Regions from separate parts of the Anaerobacillus sp. QJM3NY_17 genome, predicted to be linked through region 3. Evidence: riboswitches for the same ligand, from Rfam matches in the RefSeq annotation. Region 3 holds a riboswitch; each other region holds the start of a gene.

The links. A riboswitch is a leader RNA that binds a small molecule or an ion and turns the genes downstream of it on or off. The one in region 3 is predicted to bind cyclic di-GMP.
Region 1: another riboswitch for cyclic di-GMP. It lies ahead of AC0VYV_RS20800 (anti-repressor SinI family protein); the one in region 3 lies ahead of AC0VYV_RS11200 (anti-repressor SinI family protein).
Region 2: another riboswitch for cyclic di-GMP. It lies ahead of AC0VYV_RS05975 (HD-GYP domain-containing protein); the one in region 3 lies ahead of AC0VYV_RS11200 (anti-repressor SinI family protein).
Region 4: another riboswitch for cyclic di-GMP. It lies ahead of AC0VYV_RS02265 (amidase); the one in region 3 lies ahead of AC0VYV_RS11200 (anti-repressor SinI family protein).

What each region holds. Positions count from the first base shown of each region.
Region 1 is NZ_CM149685.1:4,081,497-4,087,530, forward strand. Features, by position in the region: gene AC0VYV_RS20780 (alpha amylase N-terminal ig-like domain-containing protein) at 1-619, opposite strand, end outside; gene gloA2 (SMU1112c/YaeR family gloxylase I-like metalloprotein) at 799-1,185, opposite strand; gene AC0VYV_RS20790 (SDR family oxidoreductase) at 1,257-2,024, opposite strand; gene AC0VYV_RS20795 (hypothetical protein) at 2,110-2,403, opposite strand; cyclic di-GMP riboswitch class I at 2,617-2,717, shown strand; gene AC0VYV_RS20800 (anti-repressor SinI family protein) at 2,740-2,859, shown strand; gene AC0VYV_RS20805 (helix-turn-helix domain-containing protein) at 2,973-3,308, shown strand; gene AC0VYV_RS20810 (DUF5658 family protein) at 3,503-3,640, opposite strand; gene AC0VYV_RS20815 (hypothetical protein) at 3,669-3,932, opposite strand; gene AC0VYV_RS20820 (anti-repressor SinI family protein) at 3,945-4,067, opposite strand; gene AC0VYV_RS20825 (helix-turn-helix domain-containing protein) at 4,380-4,712, shown strand; gene AC0VYV_RS20830 (hypothetical protein) at 4,784-4,957, opposite strand; gene fabZ (3-hydroxyacyl-ACP dehydratase FabZ) at 5,179-5,601, opposite strand; gene AC0VYV_RS20840 (DNA-directed RNA polymerase subunit beta) at 5,620-5,904, opposite strand; gene mreB (rod shape-determining protein) at 5,941-6,034, opposite strand, start outside.
Region 2 is NZ_CM149685.1:1,101,573-1,107,606, reverse strand. Features, by position in the region: gene AC0VYV_RS05980 (FAD-dependent oxidoreductase) at 1-1,481, opposite strand, end outside; cyclic di-GMP riboswitch class II at 1,617-1,700, shown strand; gene AC0VYV_RS05975 (HD-GYP domain-containing protein) at 1,712-2,353, shown strand; gene sda (sporulation histidine kinase inhibitor Sda) at 2,412-2,579, shown strand; gene AC0VYV_RS05965 (aldo/keto reductase) at 2,787-3,629, shown strand; gene AC0VYV_RS05960 (STAS domain-containing protein) at 4,235-5,059, opposite strand; gene AC0VYV_RS05955 (DUF2798 domain-containing protein) at 5,380-5,871, opposite strand.
Region 3 is NZ_CM149685.1:2,095,075-2,101,108, reverse strand. Features, by position in the region: gene AC0VYV_RS11215 (MFS transporter) at 1-151, opposite strand, end outside; gene AC0VYV_RS11210 (HAD-IA family hydrolase) at 239-808, opposite strand; gene AC0VYV_RS11205 (glycine--tRNA ligase) at 934-2,316, opposite strand; gene AC0VYV_RS11200 (anti-repressor SinI family protein) at 2,698-2,835, opposite strand; cyclic di-GMP riboswitch class I at 2,861-2,949, opposite strand; gene AC0VYV_RS11195 (hypothetical protein) at 3,175-3,405, shown strand; gene AC0VYV_RS11190 (thioredoxin family protein) at 3,438-3,752, opposite strand; gene egtD (L-histidine N(alpha)-methyltransferase) at 3,830-4,801, opposite strand; gene egtB (ergothioneine biosynthesis protein EgtB) at 4,798-6,034, opposite strand, start outside.
Region 4 is NZ_CM149685.1:422,048-428,081, reverse strand. Features, by position in the region: gene liaF (cell wall-active antibiotics response protein LiaF) at 1-230, opposite strand, end outside; gene AC0VYV_RS02285 (PspA/IM30 family protein) at 329-973, opposite strand; gene AC0VYV_RS02280 (lmo0954 family membrane protein) at 996-1,337, opposite strand; gene ytzI (YtzI protein) at 1,532-1,711, shown strand; gene AC0VYV_RS02270 (YwbE family protein) at 1,689-1,883, shown strand; gene AC0VYV_RS02265 (amidase) at 1,939-2,841, opposite strand; cyclic di-GMP riboswitch class I at 2,884-2,970, opposite strand; gene AC0VYV_RS02260 (HelD family protein) at 3,135-5,243, opposite strand; gene AC0VYV_RS02255 (globin family protein) at 5,479-6,034, shown strand, end outside.

The DNA of each region.
Region 1 (6,034 bases), 2.0 Mb from region 3:
AATAAAACGTTACTTTTGTTTTCTCATCCAGCGTTAATTTAAGATTGTTTCCACCATCACCATAGCTCTCTCCCCAAGATTGATTGATCGCTATTTTATATTCATAACTCCCTGCTGGAAGTTCACCAGAGAATTCATAATATCCTCCTCCCACGGCTTCCATCTTTGTTTCCTCAGCTGTTGGATCCCATTCCTTTGAAGCACCGAGCTCGTCCTGCAAATCGCCAACAAGGGTGACAATTCGTTCGTCTGTCACCTCGCCAATCGTAAAGGTACTATTATCGCCACCATTTGGATTTAAAGGATCTTTCATCCATTCATCTCCCACGATAAATTTGTACTGATGAAGTCCATCGGATAGACCATCTATCGTTAACTCCCAGACGTCATCTACCTTCTCGAGTGGAAGTGCCCCTTCCTGCCAATTTGTAAAATCACCTGCAACAAGGACCGATTCTTCGCTCCCTTCTCCTTCATAAATAAACGTAGCTGATGATCCGTCTATGAGAGGACTAACTGCTGCCGCTTTCACTGCTCCAGGAATAGCTCCAGCAAGCAATTGAATCAACAGAACGACGACGAGTGACAGTGAAAATCTCCTTCGATTACCCCTTTTCATCCTTTTCCCCCTTGAAAATACGATTAGTGAAACCGTTTGCACAAAACCGTAAATTTTAGGAAACCGTTTGCAGTTATAAATAAAAAAATAAGCTAACTGTTCCAAATCTAAGCAAACGCTTTCACGATCTATTTTGCCACAGGATTTGGAAGTAATCAACTTATTTTTAGAAAATTTCATTATTTTTCGCACAGCTCGATCGGTAGACCATCCGGATCATTGAAAAAAGTGAACCGCTTCATTGTGAGCTCATCCACTCTTACATCTTCAATAGAAGATACTCCTCTTTCTGTTAGATGATTAACGGCCTTATCAAGGTCTAATACTTCAAAAGCGATATGTCTTAGTCCCTTTGCTTCAGGATAGCTTGGTCTTTCTGGCGCATTCGGGAATGAAAATAATTCAATTCTTGTATGATCTCCGACGGCAAGATCAAGTTTGTATGAATTTCGTTCTTCTCTGTAAGTTTCCTCGATAACCTTAAGACCGAGTGTGTCTACATAGAACTTTTTTGATTTTTCGTAATCTCCGCAAATAATCGCAACATGGTGCACTTTAGTAAACATCTGCTTCACCTCACCCTAAACGATAAGCTGACAAATGAGCGTCGTCAATAAGAAACCCGAGCAGCAAGTCATTATAGCAGCGATTCCGCCCCATCTACATACAACTCTGTCCCTGTTACATGACTGGATGCATCAGAAGTTAGAAAGTAAACGACGTCTGCCACCTGTTGTGACGAACCTGGTTTTTGCTCAAGCGGATGACTTCCTTCAGGATATTCTACTGGAATTTCAATTTCTTCTACACCATCTTTTTTGTCTGTGTTTTGATCAATGTTCGTATCGATTGCCCCAGGGCAAATGGCGTTTACGCGAATGTGATATTGAGCTAGTTCAAGAGCAGCCATTTTCATAAAGGCTACCTGTCCTGCTTTTGAAGTACTATAAGCAGACATACCGAAGTTCGAAAAAGTCCGATTCCCATTTATGGAACTAGTAATAATGATACTCCCTCCATCTTCTTTCATATAAGGGATTGTATGTTTCACCATTAGAAAAGTACTTCTTAAATTTGTCTCAATCGTCTGATCCCACTCATCAACCTTCATTTCTTCAATCGGATTCAGTGTGCCATTAATTCCTGCATTGTTAAACAGAATATCAATGCGTCCCCATTTGTTAACAACTTGCTTCAAACCATATGTAACTCGTTCTTCATCGGCCACATCCACATTAAGGACAAACGCCTCTCCGCCGTTTTTTACGATCGACTCCTTCACTTGTTCTGCTCGACTTTCCTTCAAATCAAATAAGCAAACTCGAACGCCTTCTTTTGCAAAGCGTTTAGCTGCGGCTTCTCCAATGCCAGATCCACCACCTGTTATAACGGCTACCTTCTTCATATTTAGCACTCTCCTTTTTTCTGACTATTCCCGTCCACCTACTTTTTAGACAATTTTATATAAAAAAAGAGACCCGTTAAGGTCCCTATTGCTGGTTTTCAGTTTCATCATTCGGTTGCTTTTCAGTGTCGTCCATGTCCCCTTCATCCATGTTACCATCTTCATCTTTATCGCCTTCTTCTGAACCATCCTTATTCATTGTATCATCGTCTTCCTGATCAATCGTTCCATCGTCTTCGTTAACATTCTCTTCATCTTCTGGTGTATCTTCTTGCATTTCGGGATCTTCTACCGGTCCTTCTTCTTCATTTGCATTCGAACAAGCCGCAATACTCAGGGAAAGAAACATCGTCATCAGTAACATCATCCACTTTTTCATAGAAAAACCTCCATCGTTGTAATAGTCCTATTTTGACCATCTCAAGTGGATGTATGTATTTTCCTAACACCAAATTTAAAAAAAGCTATTTATTTACAAAAAAAGTCATATATTTTTGATATTTTTTACAAATTACAACACATTTCGTAGGTTTAATGGCCTATTATAATAGTAGGATTTTCATAAATATATGATGGATCGTACAAAGTATCCTCCAGAAAAGGGCAACCATTTTTGAAAAAAAGTGGGCGCAAAGTAAACAGATCTAAGGAAGCTTCTTGATAGAAGGCTTCTATGATGGCTGAACTACCTGGAAAGAGTTTAAGGAGGAGTTACATGGGCGTACATACGGAAGAAAATCTGGACGAGGAATGGATTAAATTAATGAAAGAAGCGAAGGAATTGGGCATCAAAATTTCTGAAATCAAAGCGTTTCTCAAAAATGAGGGAATGTAACCTGAACGAAAGCGGCGGAACGGATGCCGCTTTCGTTCTATTTACGGAACAATAACATACTGGTATAATTACATACAATCAAAGAATTTTGTCGAAGCATCGGAGGGATACACGTGATAGGTGAAGAAGTAAAGAAGTATCGTTTACGCAAAGGGTTATCTCTTTCAGAATTAGCGGAACGTGCGAATGTGGCCAAGTCATATCTGAGTTCAATTGAACGAAATATACAATCAAATCCCTCTATCCAATTCCTAGATAAAATATCTAATGTTCTTGATGTTTCGGTAGAGGTACTACTTCAGGGAGATGATCCTATTCATCAGAGTGAGTTAGACTCGGAATGGAAAAAGATCGTTAAAGAAGCAATGGAGTCTGGTATAAGTAAGGACCAGTTCAGGGAGTTTCTGGAGTTTAATAAGTGGCGTGCCAAACAGGGGTCTGATCAATAAATTGTTTTTTTTAAGAGCCGACATCTTCCAGTAGGCTCTTATCTATTTAGTTAACAGGATATATACCCAATAGCCGTGGATACACAATATGAAAGAATATAATGTTGAAGCCACCACGATTAATAAAATCCGTATTAAACCGGATTTAAAGTGATGAAATTTTAAAAGTAAGGCGATCAAAAAAAGAGACAAACCTATTTATACATTAGGATAACAAGTGGATCCATTTGAAATAGCATTCGCATTAATGGATTCACTTCTCCGATCCATCCATTTTGAACTCCACAATATGTGATAAATCCATCAAGAGCGTTAATCCATGCTAAATAAATAACAAAAAACTGCTCCTACGTTTTCCCTTTATTCATAATGAGACGATATATTTTGGTTTTGTATAACCTCCCTAAGTTCATCGTACATTTTCTGTTCATCTCGGATTATTCCTTTGATGTCTTGTTCTTTATTTTCAAGTCCGTGGATTTTCTCTAGAATAAAAGATAAATCGCACTTCCCTTTATATTCGTCATTGATGTAGAGTTTGGCGATCTGTTTATCAACCGCAATGATTTTAATCCTCTTCCCTAAAATATAAGAGACAAAAGTCCCTTCCCCTAATTTGATCACCATCATTCCTCCTTATTTTTTTGAGGAATTGATTAGAAAATCCTTCACTTCCTCCTTAGATAATCCCATTCTTCTTGCAATTGAAATAAGGGTCACCCATTCCTGATCCAATTTTTCGTCAGTATACGTTTTCATTCCCCATCCCCCTTATATAATTCAGCAATAAACGACATTAATAAAGAACGTTTTGTTCTTTATTTAGAATGTACATCTAATATAGTCTTATTTTGGAAGATTAAAAAGACTGAAAATTCTTTATATAAGGCTGTTACCAGCTTATAATCTTCTATATCCTACCAAATACTCTCTCGTTCTTAAATTTTAATTATTTTGTTCAAAGAGACTTTTAGAAAATTAATATAAAAACACGACATTTGTTCTGTTTACAGAACAAATTGTTCTTGATAAAATTAACACAATAAATAATGATAAAGTCGAGGTAAAGGGATGATAGGGGAAAAAATTAAACTTTATCGGAATCGTATGGGACTGTCTTTAACTGAACTCGCTAAACGGGCAGGGGTTGCCAAATCTTATTTAAGTTCGATTGAACGAAATCAACAGGCTAATCCTTCTATTCAATTTCTTGAAAAAATAGCGGCAGAATTAAAGGTTCCTATTGAAGTGTTCATATTAGAAGAAGATCACGAGGAGCCGGCACTCGACACGGAGTGGAAAGAATTAATCGAAGAAGCGATGCGCTCAGGTATTACAAAAAAAGATTTCGCAGACTATTTAGAGTTTAAGAAGTGGCAACTCCATCATGGCAATGATGAATAAAACAACTACTTAAAATCGAATTGCTATTGAAATAAGAAACTCCTGTCCACGAAGGACAGGAGAGAAAGTTCTTATTCAGCAGAGTTCTCAGAGTTTTCGTTAGCCGCTGGCTCTTCGGTGTTGGCTCCATTGTTCATAGAGTTATTGCCGTTCTCAGAATCATTTTCACCGCTGTTACACGCTGTGATTAACATTACAGCTACTAACGAAGTTGCAATTTTGAGCATGAATTTCTTGTTATTCATTTCCAAAATTCCTCCCTGAACTCGATAAGTTTTACCGCTATGGAGCGGTTGAGTAAATCATAGCAGGTAAAAAAGGGTATTTGTTAGAATTTACATAGTCTCTATGATCGTTTAACATTACATCAACATTTGAGTCATCATCGAGCCTCTACTAAAGTGAACTTCACACTCCAAAAAACCCCTATTTCCGTATAAATTACGGAAATAGGGGTTTGCTTGTCCTACTTCAATGCAAACATAATCTCGGCTTCAGCTGCAACTTCGCCGTCCACTGTTGCTGTTGCTTTACCTTTGCCGATCGGTCCTTTGATACGAATGATTTCAACTTCGAGACGAAGCTGATCTCCCGGTTTAACCTGTTTTTTAAAGCGACATTTGTCAATACCAGTAAAGAAAGCTAGCTTGCCTTGATTATCTTCCTTCTTCAGCATCGCGACAGCACCTACCTGAGCAAGTGCTTCAACGATTAACACACCTGGCATAACAGGGTAATCTGGAAAATGTCCATTAAAGAACTCTTCATTCGCTGTTACGTTCTTAATACCAACTGCTCTTACTTCTTCTTCTACTTCAAGAATTCGATCAACGAGCAGAAAAGGGTAACGATGCGGGATAATCTTCTTAATGTCCTGACTATCTAACATAATTCATTCTCCTAACTGTTACTCTTCTTTTTTGACGATATCACTAATCTTTACCCATGTACTCTTCTTAAAGACGTCTGCAGGGCTTCCGTCTCCAATGACACCGTAACCGATCATCGCACCTGCTACAAGTGAAGCGACGAGCAATAGGGCAACGAGAAGAAGGCGTAGCCAGATTGGAATTAACCGGATCCTTGGCTTACGCTCTTTCATTTCTTTATTCTTATTCGTTTTTATGGCCTCTTCATTAGGAAGTTCCTTATGCTCTGAGGTCTGGTTCACCTTTTCATGGTTGTTCGCCATTATGATTACACCCTTACGAATAGTTTCCGTTCTAATTTAGACTAATTTTTTCTTTGCAATTTTGTCAATATGCTCAAGCATGAGGCCTGTCCCTTTTGCAACGCAGCTCATTGGCTCTTCGGCAATGAGT
Region 2 (6,034 bases), 990 kb from region 3:
AATCTTTCCACTTTCTGTTCACTATCCGCTAAGGCTACATAACCATCCGGACGGATCAGGTACAGCGCATTTTCCTGCAATCCTTTTTTCGTCATTGCTTTTTCAAAGCTAAACTCATATAGAGCATATCCAGATACCCTGGCAAAATCCTTAACGGCTTCATTTGCCTGACCATATACGTGAAGCTGCCAATCCATTGACTTAAGCGCTCCATAATTATTGCATGAATTTGTTTGAATCCATGGCAGGCGATCTCCACCATGAACTTCCCCCGCTGTACCATCACTAAGATGACTTTCGCGATAATGAATGTTGATTTGAGAAAGCCTTCTAAAGGCTGCTTTTCGAGCAATTGAAAAGGAACGAAGCGCAAATGGAGCCACGTTCGGTATAACGATTTTGCGCAGTAATCTGCTCGTCATGTGATCGCCTATAATAGAAGTAAATGCTCGATCTGTTGTATCGATTAGCGTTCTCGCAAAGCCAATGCGCTCCTTTTCAAACGTATCAAGAATAGCTTCATCCGCTTTCTGAAGCAGCACTGCGGCTAGCTTCCACGCTAAGTTCACCGCGTCCCCAATCCCGGTGTTCATGCCCTGTCCGCCAGCCGGGCTATGAATGTGCCCAGCATCTCCGGCAATAAAGGCACGTCCTTTTCTAAAATGACTGCTAACGCGATGATGAACTTTGTACGTTTGGAACCAGTTCACATGCTGAATCGTTATGCCTGTTCTCTGCTCGATCAGCGACTGGAAATCCTTGAACGCAACTGAGCTTTGATCGGTTAAATGGCGAGGAACTATTCCAATAATCCGCTCCATTCCCGTGCTTCTAACTGGCATGAACAGGTAAAAGGTGTCAGAATCTAAATACACATTTAAACTACTTTCAGATAACTGGCCAGTGTTCGCTTTAACATCTGCCACAAAAAACAGTTCCTCATACGTTCCACCTGGAAAATCAAAAGCAACTTCTCTTCGAACGGTACTGTGTGCTCCATCACACCCGCATATATATGAAAACTCACTCCGCTCTTCCTTATTATCTTTTTTAATAACGGCTTGAACATGGTCCCCTTCATCCATAAATGAAACCAACTCTGTCTTCCATTCTACCTCAACGCCTTCGTCGGCTAATTTGTTAATTAGCAGCTGCTCGTGATCATCTTGCGGATAGCTTAGGGCAAATGGGAAAGGACTTAATCCTTTTCCAAGATCGTGAAAATTGATGTTGGCTTTTGCTTTCATTCCTTCTCGAAATTGGATAGACTTCAATTTAATCCCCCGGTGGATGACTTCTTCCGCGAAGCCCATTTGGTTATAAAATTCTAGGGTTCTAGCGTGTACAATTAGCGCACGCGATGCTTCTCCGGGTCCCTCATTTTTCTCGATGATCCGAAATGAAACTCCATATTTCGCTAGGTGGAGTGCTAATACAAGACCCGTAGGACCTGCGCCAACAATTAGTACGTCAGAACTCATTTCTCAATCTCCTTTCATTGGCATTCCAAATAAAAAAACTGAAAAATCAAAGAAAACAGTTAACAAATTCACCTTTTTATGGTATTTATTATATAAGTATATCCTTATGTCAAGATACCTCAGTAAGAGAACCACAAAAAAAGAGAATGCGATGAACTATCATTCTAGCCTGGGCACTTGAGTGATAGGGAGCAAGTAGTGCAACCGGCTCCTTAAAAAGGAGAATGAACATGGAAAAGTGTACATTGTACGGGCACGCTAATTTATTTTCATCACACACACTGCGAATGATGGAACTCCTAAGACGTCACGACCCTCATAGCTTTCTCCATTCAGTACAAACTACGAGCTACTTTATTGATTTCTGTTTGCATTACAATTTCCGATCACTGTTGAAACGGCGCTTTCTTGAGTCTGTTTTGCTACATGACATCGGTAAACTACTTGTCCCAACAGAAATTCTTCAAAAAAAGAGCCCACTAACCCTTTATGAGAAAGAGTATGTCGAGCGGCATCCAGAGTTTGGAATAGAGCTACTTAATGATTTTCCAGAGATTGATATTGAGCCGTCTCTTATACTAAATCATCATGAGAATAGCGATGGTACTGGCTATCCTTATCAATTACAATATGAGCAAATTCCTCGATTTGTTTCGATTCTTCGAGTCATCGATAGCTTCATTGCGATGACGTCTGATCGAGCTTATCGTCCAAAACGTTCTGACCAATCAGCCATTCATGAAATTAACGTTCATCGGAATAACTTCTATGAGCCATCCACTACCTCCTTGTTTATCTCTTATTTGGAAAAACGGCTAAAAGGGAAAAAGGTTCTGCTTCATTATTTTGATTATGCCAAACGTCAAAATTAAGCAGCGCTATTCAATAACCGTTTAAACAAAACCAAATACAATAGGGAGGGCGAATAGATTGCGACTCTTATCAACTAAGGATTTACTAATTGCATTTTGTGATGCGTATACTCTTCAATTAGATGAAGCTTTTATTGAAATGTTAACGAGCGAAATCATCCGAAGAGGCATCAATCCTCCCCAAACACGTACGGAGTGTTACGAACAAATCGCCAATTTCACTTGATGAGACAGCCTCTCATGACGCTATATAAAAAAAGCTTATCTGGTCACAACTGGCCAATAAGCTTTTTTTGATGAATTCTAATTGATTTCATCTCCCTTCACAAATAAATTTACTGTTAATACGCTTACATATGTTTGCATTTTTTAGGAAGTGGTAGATTTAAAGTGAGATAAAAAAGTTAATTATTATTGAAAGGAATGATCTTTGTTGAAGGAATCAATCCCAGAACTAACGTTGAATGATGGACTTACACTACCCGCTATCGGTTTCGGTACTTACTTGCTAAATGGAAATGAAGGGGCAACCGCTATTAATAGTGCGATTGACGTTGGCTATCGCCTCATCGATACAGCTTACAATTACGAAAACGAAGGAACCGTAGGCGAAGCCATTCGTCGAAGTACAGTTCCTAGAAATGAACTGCGCGTCACTTCTAAATTACCAGGTCGCTATCAAGAATATAAGAAAGCTGTTACAGCCATTCAAGAGTCGTTATATAGAGCCAACCTGGATTATTACGATTTGTACCTCATTCACTGGCCGAACCCTAAACAAGGTCTTTATCCAGAAGCTTGGCAAGCTTTAATTGACGCTAAGAAATGGGGACTCATTCGCTCGATTGGCGTATGTAATTTCCTTCCGGAGCATCTAGAGCAATTGGAAAAGGAAACCGGCGTAAAGCCAAGCATCAATCAAATCGAACTACACCCCTTCTTCAACCAGGAAGATCAGAGAAGATTTCATCAACAAAACAACATCAAAACACAATCCTGGAGTCCGCTAGCTCGAGTGACTGACATTTTAGAAAATGAAACGATCAGTCAAATTGCAAATCAACATAACAAATCAGTCTCTCAGGTGATTTTACGCTGGCATTATCAATTAGGATCCATCCCGATTCCTAAATCTTCTTCTCCAGAACGTCAGCTTGAGAACCTCTCTATTTTTGACTTTTCTTTAAATGAAACAGAAATGGCGATGATGGCTGAATTAACGAAACCAAATGGACGATTGAATGATCAAGATCCAGCTACTTATGAAGAATTTTAAATTTCTCCATCTAACGATTCAACTAACCAACTAGAATAGGATGCCCTGCAGCCATAACAGGTTCTGTTTAGAGCTGCAAATATACAAATATATACTGTTCTAGAGTCTGATTTGATAGCTAAATCAGACTCTTTACTTTTCCATGGTGTTGCTGTTTTGGTTGTATCTTTCAACCATTTTTAGAATATCATTTAGACATCCATTGTACGCTTCAGAATTAGTACTTGAAATCGACTTCAATTTCGGTAGATAATGAATGGATAATATGGAAATTATATGGTGAAATGTAAAAAGAGAGAAACTTCTTTTCTTCGATTAACTCGAAGGTTAGTTAAAGGGAGCTTGGATTTTAAGCCTTATGTATGTACAAGTAGGGAGTGAACTGTTTACCTAACGGGAATAGAGCCTCAGATGCGCAACGTTCAGCCCCCATCACCGCTATAGTAAGAACATATAAAAAAGTTAACCAGAAAAGTCTGGCTAACTTTATATTACGAACGGTTGCTTTAAAAAACAGAATAACTAGATATATAATTGGCGGATCGTTCTTTTGGGTCCGTCTTTTAATTTATTATCATAGTATCTATAAACACAGGTAAGCATCATTAAGCAATAAAATATTTCCCTAATGCCTGCTGTAACGTACCTAACGTTTTGATTTCTTCACCTAATTTAATGCCAAGCTCCGTTACTTTCCTTACAACTTCCTTCCTTAATCCGGTTATGACAGTGTTACACCCCATTAGTGAGGCGCCATCAATGATTTGAATCAATCGGTAAACCTCTTCACGCCTTATTTCTGCAACTCCGGACAAGTCCATAATCAAAGTTTGGATACGCATTTCGCTTATTACGGATAATACCTTATCCTCAAGTATTTCGGTTCGTTGAGCGTCAATTGCTCCTATTAAAGGGAGAATGCTTACTGAGTGGTTTATTGGAATAATTGGTACTGAAAGATTTTCAACTAGTTCTCTCTGAGCCTTTATAAGCGAATCTTTATATTTCGTATAACTTATGAAAAAGGAATTCAAAAAGTAGTCTACTCGGTTGTTAATTTGTTTTTCCATTTCAAAGAAATTAAAATCCTTATCATTACTTTCCTCGGTATATTTTTGAAAAAACATCCACAGTGTTCGACGTATAGCTTGTACCCACTCTAATTTAAAAGAGATAGCAAGGGAATGTGTTGCCCAGGCAATTCCTTCTTGTTCCGCAAATGCGTGAAGGTCCTGATCATTCTCTTCAATGATATAAACTACGAGTGTTTGAGCATTAGTAACAAGATCGATATTGCCTACTCTTAGTATTTCATAGATCTTATCTTTAACGTTGACAGCTTCCTTTAGGAGCGTATCTGTAAAGACTTGGATGTTTGCTTCGAAAAATTCGATGAATTGGAAAGAATCTTCATACGTAATCGATTGCAATTGCCTCTCCTCCTATAGTTATAAACTAGTTGCTTTTATTATAAAACAAGCTATACTATTATGCAGTAAATCCTCCTAGGTTTTTTTAAGATACTTAATTCATTATTAGACGCAAAAAAAACCACCTAACGGTGATTTTTCAAGAGTTATTTTAAGGATATAATTGTGAGACTTTTATTAGAGTTATTTTCTGTTCTAAAATAGCTTATAAATGATGATTTTCACCTTAAAACATAACCCGTTACTCCAGAAGCGCATCCTTTTTTCTTTACGAAGTTGTTCACTTCCCCAATAAACCAAATTCACCGCTACTTATTCCATTACTGCGCTCTAGCACTCATTGGTTTATTCGTTTTTACATACTTCACGAACAACCACCGAACGAGTGGGCCCATAATAAGGAGCTGTAACGGGAAGGCTACAATGACATTCTTCATAAATAACGAAACATACTCTCTTAGGAAGGAATGCTCCATAGATCCGATATTAGCATATGACATTATTAATCCGTAAAAAGACATAAAGAATACCATACCGATAACCATACAAGTTGAAAGAATTAAAATGACCTTCCATTTATGAGATTTGTTAAAAGGCAAACTAAACGTAATTTTCTTCGCAATGGGAGCTACCACAATAAATTCAAATGACAAAGCGATAATATAGCCAAGCAATAGACTCATCAGCAATTCTATAAGAGCCATTTCTCCCAATAATCCATTCGTAGATAAGTTATAGAATGTCATCACACATACCATTCCAAAACACATCATTAATCCAAAATAAAAACCTTCTTTTTTCGTTTCTGGCAAAACAACTCATCCTTTCTTTCTAGCATAGTGACAAGTATAGTCATTTCAATTCGCGCTCGTAAGTGAACATTTTGTGAACATTTAAAGCGAACCGTATCGCATGAATATGCTAATGAAGATATGCTACACTGATGAAAATCACTGTTCTCGATTCAAGAGAAAG
Region 3 (6,034 bases):
AGATTGTAACGACCCAAACTGTCCATTTCAAATCGATGCCAAGATCTTCTATAAGCGTTGTTAAGGCAGGAGAAACGATCCCTGAATCAAGCGCGCCTAGAAAAACACCTAATAAGAATGTAATTAAAATAAACCGAAGCTTTTTATCCACGGCAAAACCATCCCCTTCATATTCATATGTGTATTATCACATATGAATATGAAGGACTTCAACTTTTAAATGGCCATAAAAAGCTATTTACGAAGATGGCCATAACAGGTTTTTCAAGTCCTCATAATTAGTAACATATAGATCAGCGCCTGAAGAATCATTCTGAAATAAACACGTTTTCATTCCCACTTCTTTAGCAGGAAGAATATCGAGTACTCTGTCACCAACGGCAAGGTCAAGCTGATGCTTGTTATTCAAATGGTGATAGGAAGCAGGATCAGGCTTACGTGGAAATCCATCATCTCTGGCAACAAGATCAGCGAAATAATGCTCCATATTAAAATACTTTAAAATCGTGATCACCTCTTCACGCGGTTTATGAGTCATAATAACATTTAATTCAGCTTTTTGAAGGATTGTTTTCAAACCTGGAAATGGTGGTTTATCTTCTGGTGACAAAGCATTATCCATTTCACGAAACGTTTTAATTTGTTCTTCAGTTAAATGAAACACTTCCGTTGCATGACGAAAAGACACTTTTAGCTCTTTTAAAATATCTTCTTCCTTTACATCTTTAGAAACTAATTCTTTCATCACTTTTGTAAAAGCAGGGTATGTATCAAATAATGTGCCATCAAAATCCCATAGAATCTTCACTTACTATTCACTCCTTATTAGTTATACAACAAGTTAGCTTAATCTCGTGGGTAAACGATCAATAAGAATCATTGTTATTCTTCATTATAAAGAAAAGCCGCTCGTATTTTGAGCGGCTTCCTACATTAAAATTGTGTTTTTTCTTCAAGAAAGCTTTTCAGTTCAGAAATCGGCATTCTCTTTTGTTCCATTGTGTCACGGTCACGAATCGTCACTTGTTGGTCTTCAACAGAATCAAAATCAAATGTAATAGCGTACGGTGTACCAACTTCATCATGACGACGGTAACGTTTACCAATTGAGCCAGCCTCATCATAATCAACCATAAAGTATTTCGAAAGTTCCGCATGAACAGCACGCGCTTCTTCAGAAAGCTTCTTAGATAGAGGGAATACAGCAGCTTTAAACGGAGCGATCGCTGGATGGAAGTGCATCACACTTCTAGTTGTGCCATCTTCAAGCTCCTGTTCCTCATATGCTTCAATCAAGAAAGCAAGAGTGACGCGGTCAGCACCAAGTGAAGGCTCAATGCAATAAGGCACATACTTCTCCCCTGTTTGTTGATCGTGATAAGTGAAATCTTCATTGGAATGTTCCATATGCTGCTTTAAGTCGTAATCTGTTCGTGAAGCAACACCCCAAAGTTCGCCCCAGCCAAATGGGAACTTGTACTCGATATCAGTTGTTGCATTACTATAATGCGACAGCTCATCTTCTGCATGCTCACGCAGTCGGATGCTATCTTCTTTTACACCAAGATTTAGAAGCCAGTTTTTGCAGTACTCTTTCCAATACTCATGCCACTCTAATTCGTTACCTGGCTTACAGAAGAATTCAAGCTCCATTTGTTCAAATTCACGAGTACGGAATGTAAAGTTACCTGGTGTAATTTCATTTCGGAAGCTTTTTCCAACTTGCGCAATACCAAAAGGCACTTTCTTACGCATAGAGCGTTGAACATTTTTAAAGTTTACGAAGATTCCCTGCGCCGTTTCTGGGCGAAGGTAAATTTCACTCGTGCTCGATTTAGTTACACCTTGATGGGTTTTAAACATAAGATCAAATTGACGAATTTCTGTGAAATCTTCACTGCCACACTCAGGGCAAGTAATATGATTTTCTTTCATCAAACGCTCCATTTCTTCAAATGAAAGGCCGTCTGCAATCATGTCCTCTTCATCAGTAGAAAGAGCGTCCTCAATTAATTTATCTGCACGATGACGTGTTTTACAGCTTTTGCAATCAATTAAAGGATCATTGAAATTACCTAAATGACCTGAAGCTTCCCACGTTTTTGGATTCATTAGAATGGCGGCATCTAGACCACTGTTATAAGGTGATTCTTGAACAAACTTCTTCCACCATGCATCTTTAATATTTTTCTTAAGTTCTACCCCAAGTGGTCCATAATCCCACGTATTTGCTAGTCCACCGTAAATATCAGAACCAGGGAAAATAAATCCTCTGTGCTTTGATACTGAAACGATCTGATCCATTGAAATTGTCATGTCATTCTCTCCTTTTTTCTCAATCAATATAAAAAGCTCCCAATCCATGGACAAAAAATGTCCAGGGACGAGAGCTTATGCACCCGCGGTTCCACCCTAGTTGATGCAAATAAGGCATCCACTTTGAGAAACGTAACTCCAGACTGCCGTTTCATCAGACCTCGTTCGGGCTTCCACCGTCCCCGAATCGCTAAAGTCAAGGTTATTCTGACTACTATTTATCCTTCATAGTTAGTATGGTTTATGTATGCAATTGATATGACATATGATACAAAAAATATTGCCCTAAAGTCAAGGATTATTCATTTCACACCGTATTTGCTTTCATCAAAGCTTATCACAAAAAAACGACCTTAAAGGCCGTCATTCATTTATGTATATTCATAGATGTCGGTTTTTGTCTTGTCTTAAGAATGCCTGTACCTCTTCTTTCTTCAATCCAAGTTCCCTGGCAGCCCTCATGAGAATAACCCATTCTTGATCAAGTACCTTCTTAGGCTTAGGTTTCGCCATGGTCATTCTTTTCTCCTCCTTCTTGGGTTTTCCAGGAGGACCAGCCGTCATCGTTGGAGAACCAACATTAGACCTGTGTCTTTGCGTCCCACCCTTTAGGATGGTTTGCCCTTGTCTGGAGAATTCAGAACTGACACATTCCGACCTTAAACTTACAAAACACACAACTTTTTAGTGAATAAATGCGATTATCGAGAAGTTTGACGTTATATGCTACTAATATACCAGTTATCTGATGAAAATTCAAAATATTTTTAAATTTTCATTTCTACTTCTAACATCCTAGGATTTCACTCATATCCTAACTGTATTCCCTGAATATATTTTTCACAAAGGAAGAGTGATATGCAGAGAAATCATATTAGTACCGCCTGGAGCGGCAAACACGTTGTACTACTTCGTTGTGAACCCACCTCTAGTACCGTAAAAACCATGTATAAAAGTCTTCATGCCCCAACAGAACCATTACATCCCCATTGTAGTGAGACACTTTCTACTTACCTTAGCATTGGATATACAGTTGCATTTGTTCATTCATTAATCGACGGCTCCATTGAATATGTTCTAACAAAATAAAAGAAGGTTGCCTTCGCAACCTTCTCTTTTGTTTAGAATTGACTTAAATATTCTTTCACCTGATCTGGGTTTTTGGTATTCGCACTATGCAAGTGACCAATCTTTTTGCCGTCTTTATAGACAAGAAGGCTCGGGATACCCATAACATCATTTTCCTCTGTAATTTCAGGGAATTGTTCAATATCGATTTGAGCCCATTGTTTTTCATGATGAGCATTCATTATATCATCAATAAAAAAGTCAAGGCGCTTGCAATCCGGGCACCAGTTAGCTTCATATTTTAGAATGGATACGTCATTATTGTTAATGAATGACTGATAAGAATCAGCTGTTTCAATCTTCTTCATGATTATCTCTCCTTCACCTATATCTTCATTAACAATTATATCGAAATAATCATTGAATGTCTGTAAGAAAGCTTACGTTATTTCACACTAAGATAGTGCAAACTGAAGAGCTGTTCTTGATCAGTCCATGTTTTCATTGATGTGAAACCTGAATTCTCTGCTAACAGTTTAAATTCCTCTAGACTATATTTATAGGAATTCTCCGTATGAATCGTTTCATGGTTCTCAAAATGGATATGTTGATCACCAACGGTCACCATTTGCTCTAGCATACTGACAAGATGCATCTCAACCCTTCCCAGATTAGCATTATAATAGGCGTAATGCTCAAACTGATCTAGGGAGAAATTCGCCCCTAACGAAAGATTCAAATGACGAAGCATGTTTAAATTAAACTTTGCAGTTACTCCCTTGCTATCATTATAAGCACGATGCAGAAGAGATGGCGATTTCTTTAGATCAACTCCAATTAATAATCCATCATTACTTGATAGTGTACTCGAAATTCTTGATAAAAACCTTTCTGCTTCTTGCTTCTCAAAATTACCGATTGTAGAACCGGGAAAAAAGACCGTCTTTTTTTTAGAAGGATCAAGCAGATGTTCCGGCAGATGAAAGGCATTTGTATAATCCGCAACAATACCAGTAATTTTAATGTTAGGATAATCAAATGCCAATTGTGCTGCAGACTCTTTCAAAAATGTTTTCGATATATCAATAGGACTATATTCTTGAATCAATCCAGATTCAAGAAGAAGTCTGATTTTGCGACTTGCCCCACTTCCAAATTCAATAACCCTAGATTCTTCGCCAATGTAAGCAAGAATATCATCAAGAGACTCTTCCATTATTCCAAGTTCCGTTCGAGTCGGATAATATTCTTCTAGCTGTGTGATTTCTTCAAATAGCTCAGATCCATATTGATCATAAAGAAATTTAGGCTCAAGCTTCTTATTAGGAGCTGTCAATCCCTTTAAAACTTCTTGAAGTCGATCAGATTGTTCTGGTAAAAGATCAACTAGCTGAATACTTGGCGAAGTTTTTATCATAGCTCATCATCTGCAAGACGAATGCCGGTAAACTGCCAGCGTTTATCTGGACCAAAGAAATTTCGATAGGTCGGGCGAATATGAGTTACGGAGGTAACACATGATCCGCCTCTTAGAATCATCTGACTGCTCATGAATTTTGCATTATACTCACCCAACGCCCCGTCAAGCGGTTTATTACCTGGGTAAGGCATATAAGGACTTTTCGTCCATTCCCACACATCTCCATAGGCTTTTTTAATTATACCTTCATTTTCCTTGACCGATGCAACGGGATGATAGATGCCATCTTCAACAAAATTACCTGCAATCGGCTGATCGCGAACTGCAAGTTCCCATTCGGACTCAGAAGGAAGTCTTTTACCTACAAAGCTTGCATATGCTTCAGCTTCGTAGTAGCTAATATGTGTAACAGGTTCTTCTAAATTTAGTGGAACTAACCCATGAAGCGTAAAGGTATACCACTCCCCATCCTTTTCAACCCAATGCAACGGTGCTTGCCAATTTTCTTTCTTTACTGTTGCCCAACCATCTGATAACCAGTATGTCGCTTCTTTATAACCACCAGCTTTAATAAACGCAAGATATTCCCCGTTCGTTACTGTTCTAGTCGCTAACTTAAATGGCTCAAGCCAAGATTTATGTATTGGACGTTCATTATCAAAGGAAAAACCATCATCTTCATTTACACCCGTTTCAATCAGCCCTCCCTCAAATGAGATCCACTCTAATGGTGTAGCTTTTTCTTTAAAATTAACTTCAAGTGAACGGTAGACGGGTTTCAATGGATTAATAGAAAAATTATATTTAATGTCTGTCATTAAAAGCTCTTGATGCTGTTGCTCGTGATTCAATCCGATTTCTACTAAATCAGCAACTTGGTGAAGTTTACTTTCGTCAATTTCTTGAATAAGAGTAACCATTTCTTCATCAATATCAGATCGATATCTTCTAACTTTATCTATACTTGGCCTGCTCAGCAAGCCTCTTGCATGGCGAGGGAAATAACTTCCTACACTTTCATAGTAAGAGTTAAATAAGTATTCGAATTCTTCGTGAAACGACTTGTAATTTTCACAGTATTCTTTCAGAATAAACGTTTCAAAAAACCACGTTGTGTGGGCCATGTGCCATTTGGGAGGACTTACATCTGGAATCGATTGAATAGTGAAATCCTCCGTTTCAAGTGGTTCCACTAAGGTGTTCGTCATTGTGCGTGTTGCTTCATAAGCA
Region 4 (6,034 bases), 1.7 Mb from region 3:
AACTTCACGACTACCATATTCATAACGGTCGTTAGAAAGAAAAAGATACCGAGTCCAAGAAAAACTTTTCCTGAAGTTCGTGGAAGACGTTTTCTCCCCATATAAACAAATGCAGCGGAAAGAATTAATAAGAACAGGAGGCCGCCATTTAAAGAAACTTCTAATAGGATAAGAATAACTCCAATTATTAGAAGTCCATTAACAGTGTCAATATGTCTATTTTTCCACACTAGCGTCCCTCCATTCATCCCTCATTTATCGTCATTGCACCTTTTATACTCATGACTAAAAAAGGCGCACGCGCCTCTTTTAGAATACCACTATTTCTCTAAGAATTTGAATTGGTTTCTTGTTTTTTCGCCTTTTTCTCAAGTAAGTGGAACTTTGTATCAATAGTAGACATATCGTAATCTCTATTCACTTTCTTCTCAAGTTGCTCAATATAACTCTCCATCTCATCAAAACGATTAAATGGTTGATCTAGATTCCTTTCTTCCAGAACCAAATCCATCTTATGATGAGCCCTCACACTATTCTCTTTCCCCATTAATTCCATTCGCTTAATCGACATATCTTTAAGCTTATGCTTCATTTTCTCGTACTTTTGTTCAAGACGTTTAAGTTCAAGATCTGCCTCATCCATCAATTGTGATAAGTGGTTAGCTCTTTCTTCATATTGCAACTGCTCTTGTTTTGCGAACTCATACAGCTCAGCCTCGCCTGCTTCATTTGCTAAAACAGCTTGTCCAGCGCGTTTCTCAGCATTTCTTCGCGCTTTATCTAATTCTCTTCTGAATTCTAAAAGTAGCGTTGACTGCCGCTCGACAAGTTTTCTCGCCTTTTCCACTTCTCTTTCACACTGTCTTAAATAGTGATTTAAAAGGGAAATTGGATTTTTCTCCTCCTTCTGGTCAAGGATGCTATGAAAATCAGCTTCAATTGAGTTTTTGATGCGATTAAGTAAATTTGGCATGTCCATTCTCTCCTTTGCTTGATTAACTTTTCTTCAGTTCATCCCATTGCTTTTCAAAATTTGTGAATGGGTCATTGTCTTTCTTATCGTAACTTGCTCCATCCCACTTTTTATAAACGACATAAAGAATGTAGATAGCTACGAGACCAAGAATAGCTGGCATATTCGCCACGGCAGTACTTAAACCGATGAATCCTAAGATCCCCCAGATGACTTTACCAGTTGTTGAATCTGCCTGAATAAACTTCTTAAATGCAATGTAGAGGATGACAAGGCTAATCATCATACCTACTAATGAACCAAGATTCGACAGCAATACAATCGCAGCGATGATTCCAAGTAACAGCAAACCTGCTTTCTTCATCATAATCGCCTCCTTTCATACTTTGATTCTACCTGCTTACCAAAGCCTCCATAATGAGCTAAAGCTATATATTTATATAGGACCAGCGACTTAGACAGATTAAGCTATATGACAACCCTCGTCAGATCATGTTCTATCTTAACCGCGATAATCATGGTAAAGTGAAAGCAGACATCACGGAAAGGAGTTCGGGAATGGTTATTACGATAACAGTCATCGTCGTTGTCATTATGACGATTGTCATTGCCGCTGCTTTTGGAATGGCTGTATCAAAAGGATACAGTGTCAAACATACTGTCGATCCGTTGCCTGAGGAGCAGCATAACGAAGCGACAGAGAAAGAGGTTACTGATGAACGGACAGAACAGAAGTAATATAGAACCAGGGAAAACTGTAGATATCGTCTTGAAACAAGATCAGCGTTCAGGGAAAACGACAAGAGGTGTTGTAAAAGATATCCTGACTAAATCCCCCACCCATCCGCATGGTATCAAAGTACGTCTTGAAGATGGACAGGTTGGTCGCGTCAAATCGATTTTATCGTAAGCTGAATTCATAAAAATAACCCCCGGCTGATTTTCAGTCCGGGGGTTCATCTTTATTATTGTTTTAACGCCATCCAACTATCAAGGTAATGTATGGAAAAACCTTGTACTGAAGAGGAATGCTCATATGCAGTCTTTACTTTGAGAAGTTCCTTTATCATGACTGCTTCTCCCTCTTCAAAGAATGAAATGTAGGAAGCTTCTGACGTTTGCCCTGTCTCTACACCAACGGAGATTTTCTTGCCATATTTTTCAGCTAAAGCTATCTCATTGCTAATAAGAGCAACAATTCCATTTGCACCATCAGCACGATCACGGTAAGCCATTAATGTAGTCACATCCGCCGTTTGAATAATCCACTCAGCTAAATTGCCCGATCCATACCGATTGTTGTAAGATTGTTCGTCAAACCAAAAAGGAGTGTCGACACCAAACGATAATCCAAGACTCATCGCACGAGTTTTTCCATCTGATAAACGGTCTTGATAGAAAGCAATCGTTTTTTGATAACTATTCGTCCAGCCAGAATGAAGATAAGGTTCTATATCAAGATGAACACCACTAAACTTTTGATTCTCTGTCGCATTAGCTTGATAGGAATCCAACCAGTTAAATAAGTTCGCCTGATATGTAGCACCATTTCTTGTAGCCCAATTTGGTGCCCCATCTAGAGCATGTACACGAATACCTTTGGATGTCGCATTTCCAATAAATGATTCATAAGAAGATGCCATTACTGAACGATTTATTTGCAAGTAAGCATCGGTTACTTGTTTCTCCTCCATAAACTGAAGGATCTCATTTGATTTCGTTTCAATGTCCCTTGTGTTCCAAATCCATGTAGCAAGAGAAGTGTCCATTTCTATCGCCTCAGCTTTCCCCTCAGGCAAAACCATTATCTGCACAAAAAAGCCCAGTATAAAAAAGAGAATTCCAACAGCAACCGATACATTCTTCACATGTACGCTCTCCTTTTTTTCAACCCAGAGCTCAAAAAGGAGCCTGGCGGTTTGGCAACCATTCGCATTCATGCGGGCTGGCCCATAACTTTGCGTCCCTGCTTTTCAACAGGTTTGCCTTTTTCAGTTTTATATTCCAACTACTTTTATTATCGGCAATAAATAATAAAGAGTTTAGCTTTTTTTGTAGAGTGTGTGAAGTAAATGCTCAATGGTGCTAATACTTGAATGTACTAACAATCGCTCATTTCATGGTATGAAATAACAAAGGTAACCTTTAAACAAACGTTTGATTAAACTGGTAGCAATTGTGAAGGAGTATCAATATAAAAGAGTTTTAATTCATGCAATGCTCTTGTACATCCTACATATAGTAATTTCGCATCTGTTGCATGTGGACTATAATTATCTTCGTTAGCATTTGCCAATATAACTCCATCGAATTCTAATCCTTTAGTAAGATAGATTGGCACAATTGATAGTCCCCCTTCATAAGATCGATCATTCGCAGTAATAAGATGCAACTTCTCATCATACCTACTAAGATTGCCATACAAATCACGACATTCCTCTTCGCTCCTACCAACAATCGCTACTGTATTCATACCTCTCTCTTGCATTTCTTTAGCTGATTTTATCAAGCTACTAACATGCCTCTTCTTATCTATTTTGCTTATTTCGACTTTCTTCCCACTTCGAAAAACAGGCACAGCCGGTTGAACCGGTATATCCGCATGAGCTATCACTTCATTCGCAAATTCAATAATTTCTAAAGTCGATCGATAACTTTGTTCAAGTTCCATATAAATTTCTTTACCGTTAAAAAGCACCCTAAATTCTTCCCAGTTATGAATGCCCTTATATGAATGAATGCCCTGTGCCAAATCCCCTAATATTGTAAAAGATTGACTTCGATTCACATCTTTCAGAAGCGCCAGTTGAAAAGGTGAAAAGTCCTGAGCTTCGTCAATTACAATATGCTGAAACCTATGTTCTTTATCAATACCGTTTAATTGAAATTGAATGTAAAGGAGAGGAGCAAGGTCATCCGGCGATAACTTCTTCTTTTTTAATCGCTTTGCCGTTTCCATCACAAGTTCTTCATTTATAACATCTGCTCTTTCTGACTGTGTTATGTAGCTAGGAACATTCGATTGAAAGAGTGATTGATAGAACGAAAGAGCAGTTTGCTTCGGCCATGTTTTAAAATAATTCTTCAGCTGATCGTTTGCTAGTTTGCGATATTCTTTCTTTAAATGGGCTCCCTCTACCGATTTGATCTCATCTTTTATCCAAATTTTAAATCGATTCATCATCATATCGCGTTTACGTCCAACAGGATATGCAGAAAGGTCTTTTAACCATTGTTTGATCTTCGTTTCTGAAAGCTCTCTTCTTTCAAATGGGTGAAAGGAGCCAACCGGACCGACTGAGTTGCTATAACGATGTATAGCTTGATCAATCCATTCTTTAAATGCCAGTGATCCTTTTACTCTTCCTTCTGCAATTGAAAAATCGAATCGACTCTTCCCAAACCACTTTCTGAGGTCGTGTCCAGATGAATCAATCGTAATCTTTTCTTCAATCGTTTTTATTGTCCAATCCGTGAAGGTTGATTGTTGAATTCCCCCTACGCCTAGTTCCGGAAGGACACCTGAAATATAATCAAGAAACATCCTATTCGGTGCAAAGATAATCATGTTACCCGCTTGAATGGTATCTCTGTATTCATATAGTAAGAAAGCTAATCGATGAAGCGCAACCGTTGTCTTACCACTTCCTGCTGCTCCTTGTATGATAAGTGGCGTCGATCGCTCAGCACGAATAATATCATTTTGCTTTGTTTGTATTGTTGATACGATGTCACGGAGACGGTTATCTTTATTTTCACTCAGACGATATAGAAGAAATTCATCTGAGCCACTTAAATCATCGCTACCTTCTACATAGGTGTCTACGACTCGCTGAAGTTCTTTATCTCGAATCACAATATTTCGCTTCAGCTCTATATTCCCTTCGATGACGCCATCAGGCGATACATAATAGACATTCTCTTCTGGCCCTGTAAATGCATAGAACATACTCGCAACAGGAGCTCTCCAGTCTACAACCAGAGAATCCTGTGAATCTCCATGTGCTACGCCAACTTTCCCAATATAATACGAATGTGATTCCTTCTCATCCTCTTGAAAATCCATTCGTGCGAAGTATGGTTCTTTTGAAGCTATGACAAGAGATTGACGATTCTCCTCTCGAATGCTCTCAAGAACTTGTTCTGTTACATTATCGCCAGAATACCTGGGGTAGTTCTCCAACACCTGCCGCTGTTTTGTAATCTCCGCAGCGATTTGATCGAGTTGCTGCTTCTCTTTCCGATAGGCACTTTGAGTCTTATTGTCCAAGATCAGTTACCTCCTTATGAGATTTGTCTCTGAATCAGACAGAAGTTTAATACTACCACAAATTAGGTAGTTCAACCAATTGTTTTTAGAATATTAAAATTAGTGTTTTTACCATTTTAAAAAACTTTATTAAAAAGTTTATAAAAAAATGATCCACCTATTCACTTTGAACGTTAGCTATGTGTAATCCAAATAAACGATAAAAAAATCGAGGAGAGTGAAAAGTAAAATGAACATGAAAAAAGCATTCAAGAAATTAATGGTTCCTGCATTAGGCCTAACCTTATTATTCCCAACAGTTGCTGGGGCAGCGGCAGCTGAGCCAACAGCCAAAACGCCTGCTTCAGATCTACGCGCAACACTTGACCAGCTCTTATCTGAACATTTTGTACTAGCTGTTTCATCCATGACGAAATCATATGACGGTACAGAGGATGCAGAAGAAGTAACTGAAGCCCTAGATCAGAACGCAGCTGATATGACACCAGCGATTGCATCTGTCTATGGCGATGAAGCCGCTGCACAATTTGAAGATATCTTTCGAGGTCACAATGATTACTCCGCTGATTTCGTAAAAGCAGCAACCGAAGATGATGCAGAACTTCGTAAAGAAGCTGAAGCTGAAGTAGACGAATTTGTTGAAGAATTCTCCACGTTCCTTGATACAGCTACAGAAGGTAATCTTCCTAAGGAAGCCGCTGCAGATGTTCTAGAAGTTCACGAGGATCAAGTCCTAACAACTTTTGATGAGTATACAGAAGGAAATTACGAAGAAGCTTACACGACATTCC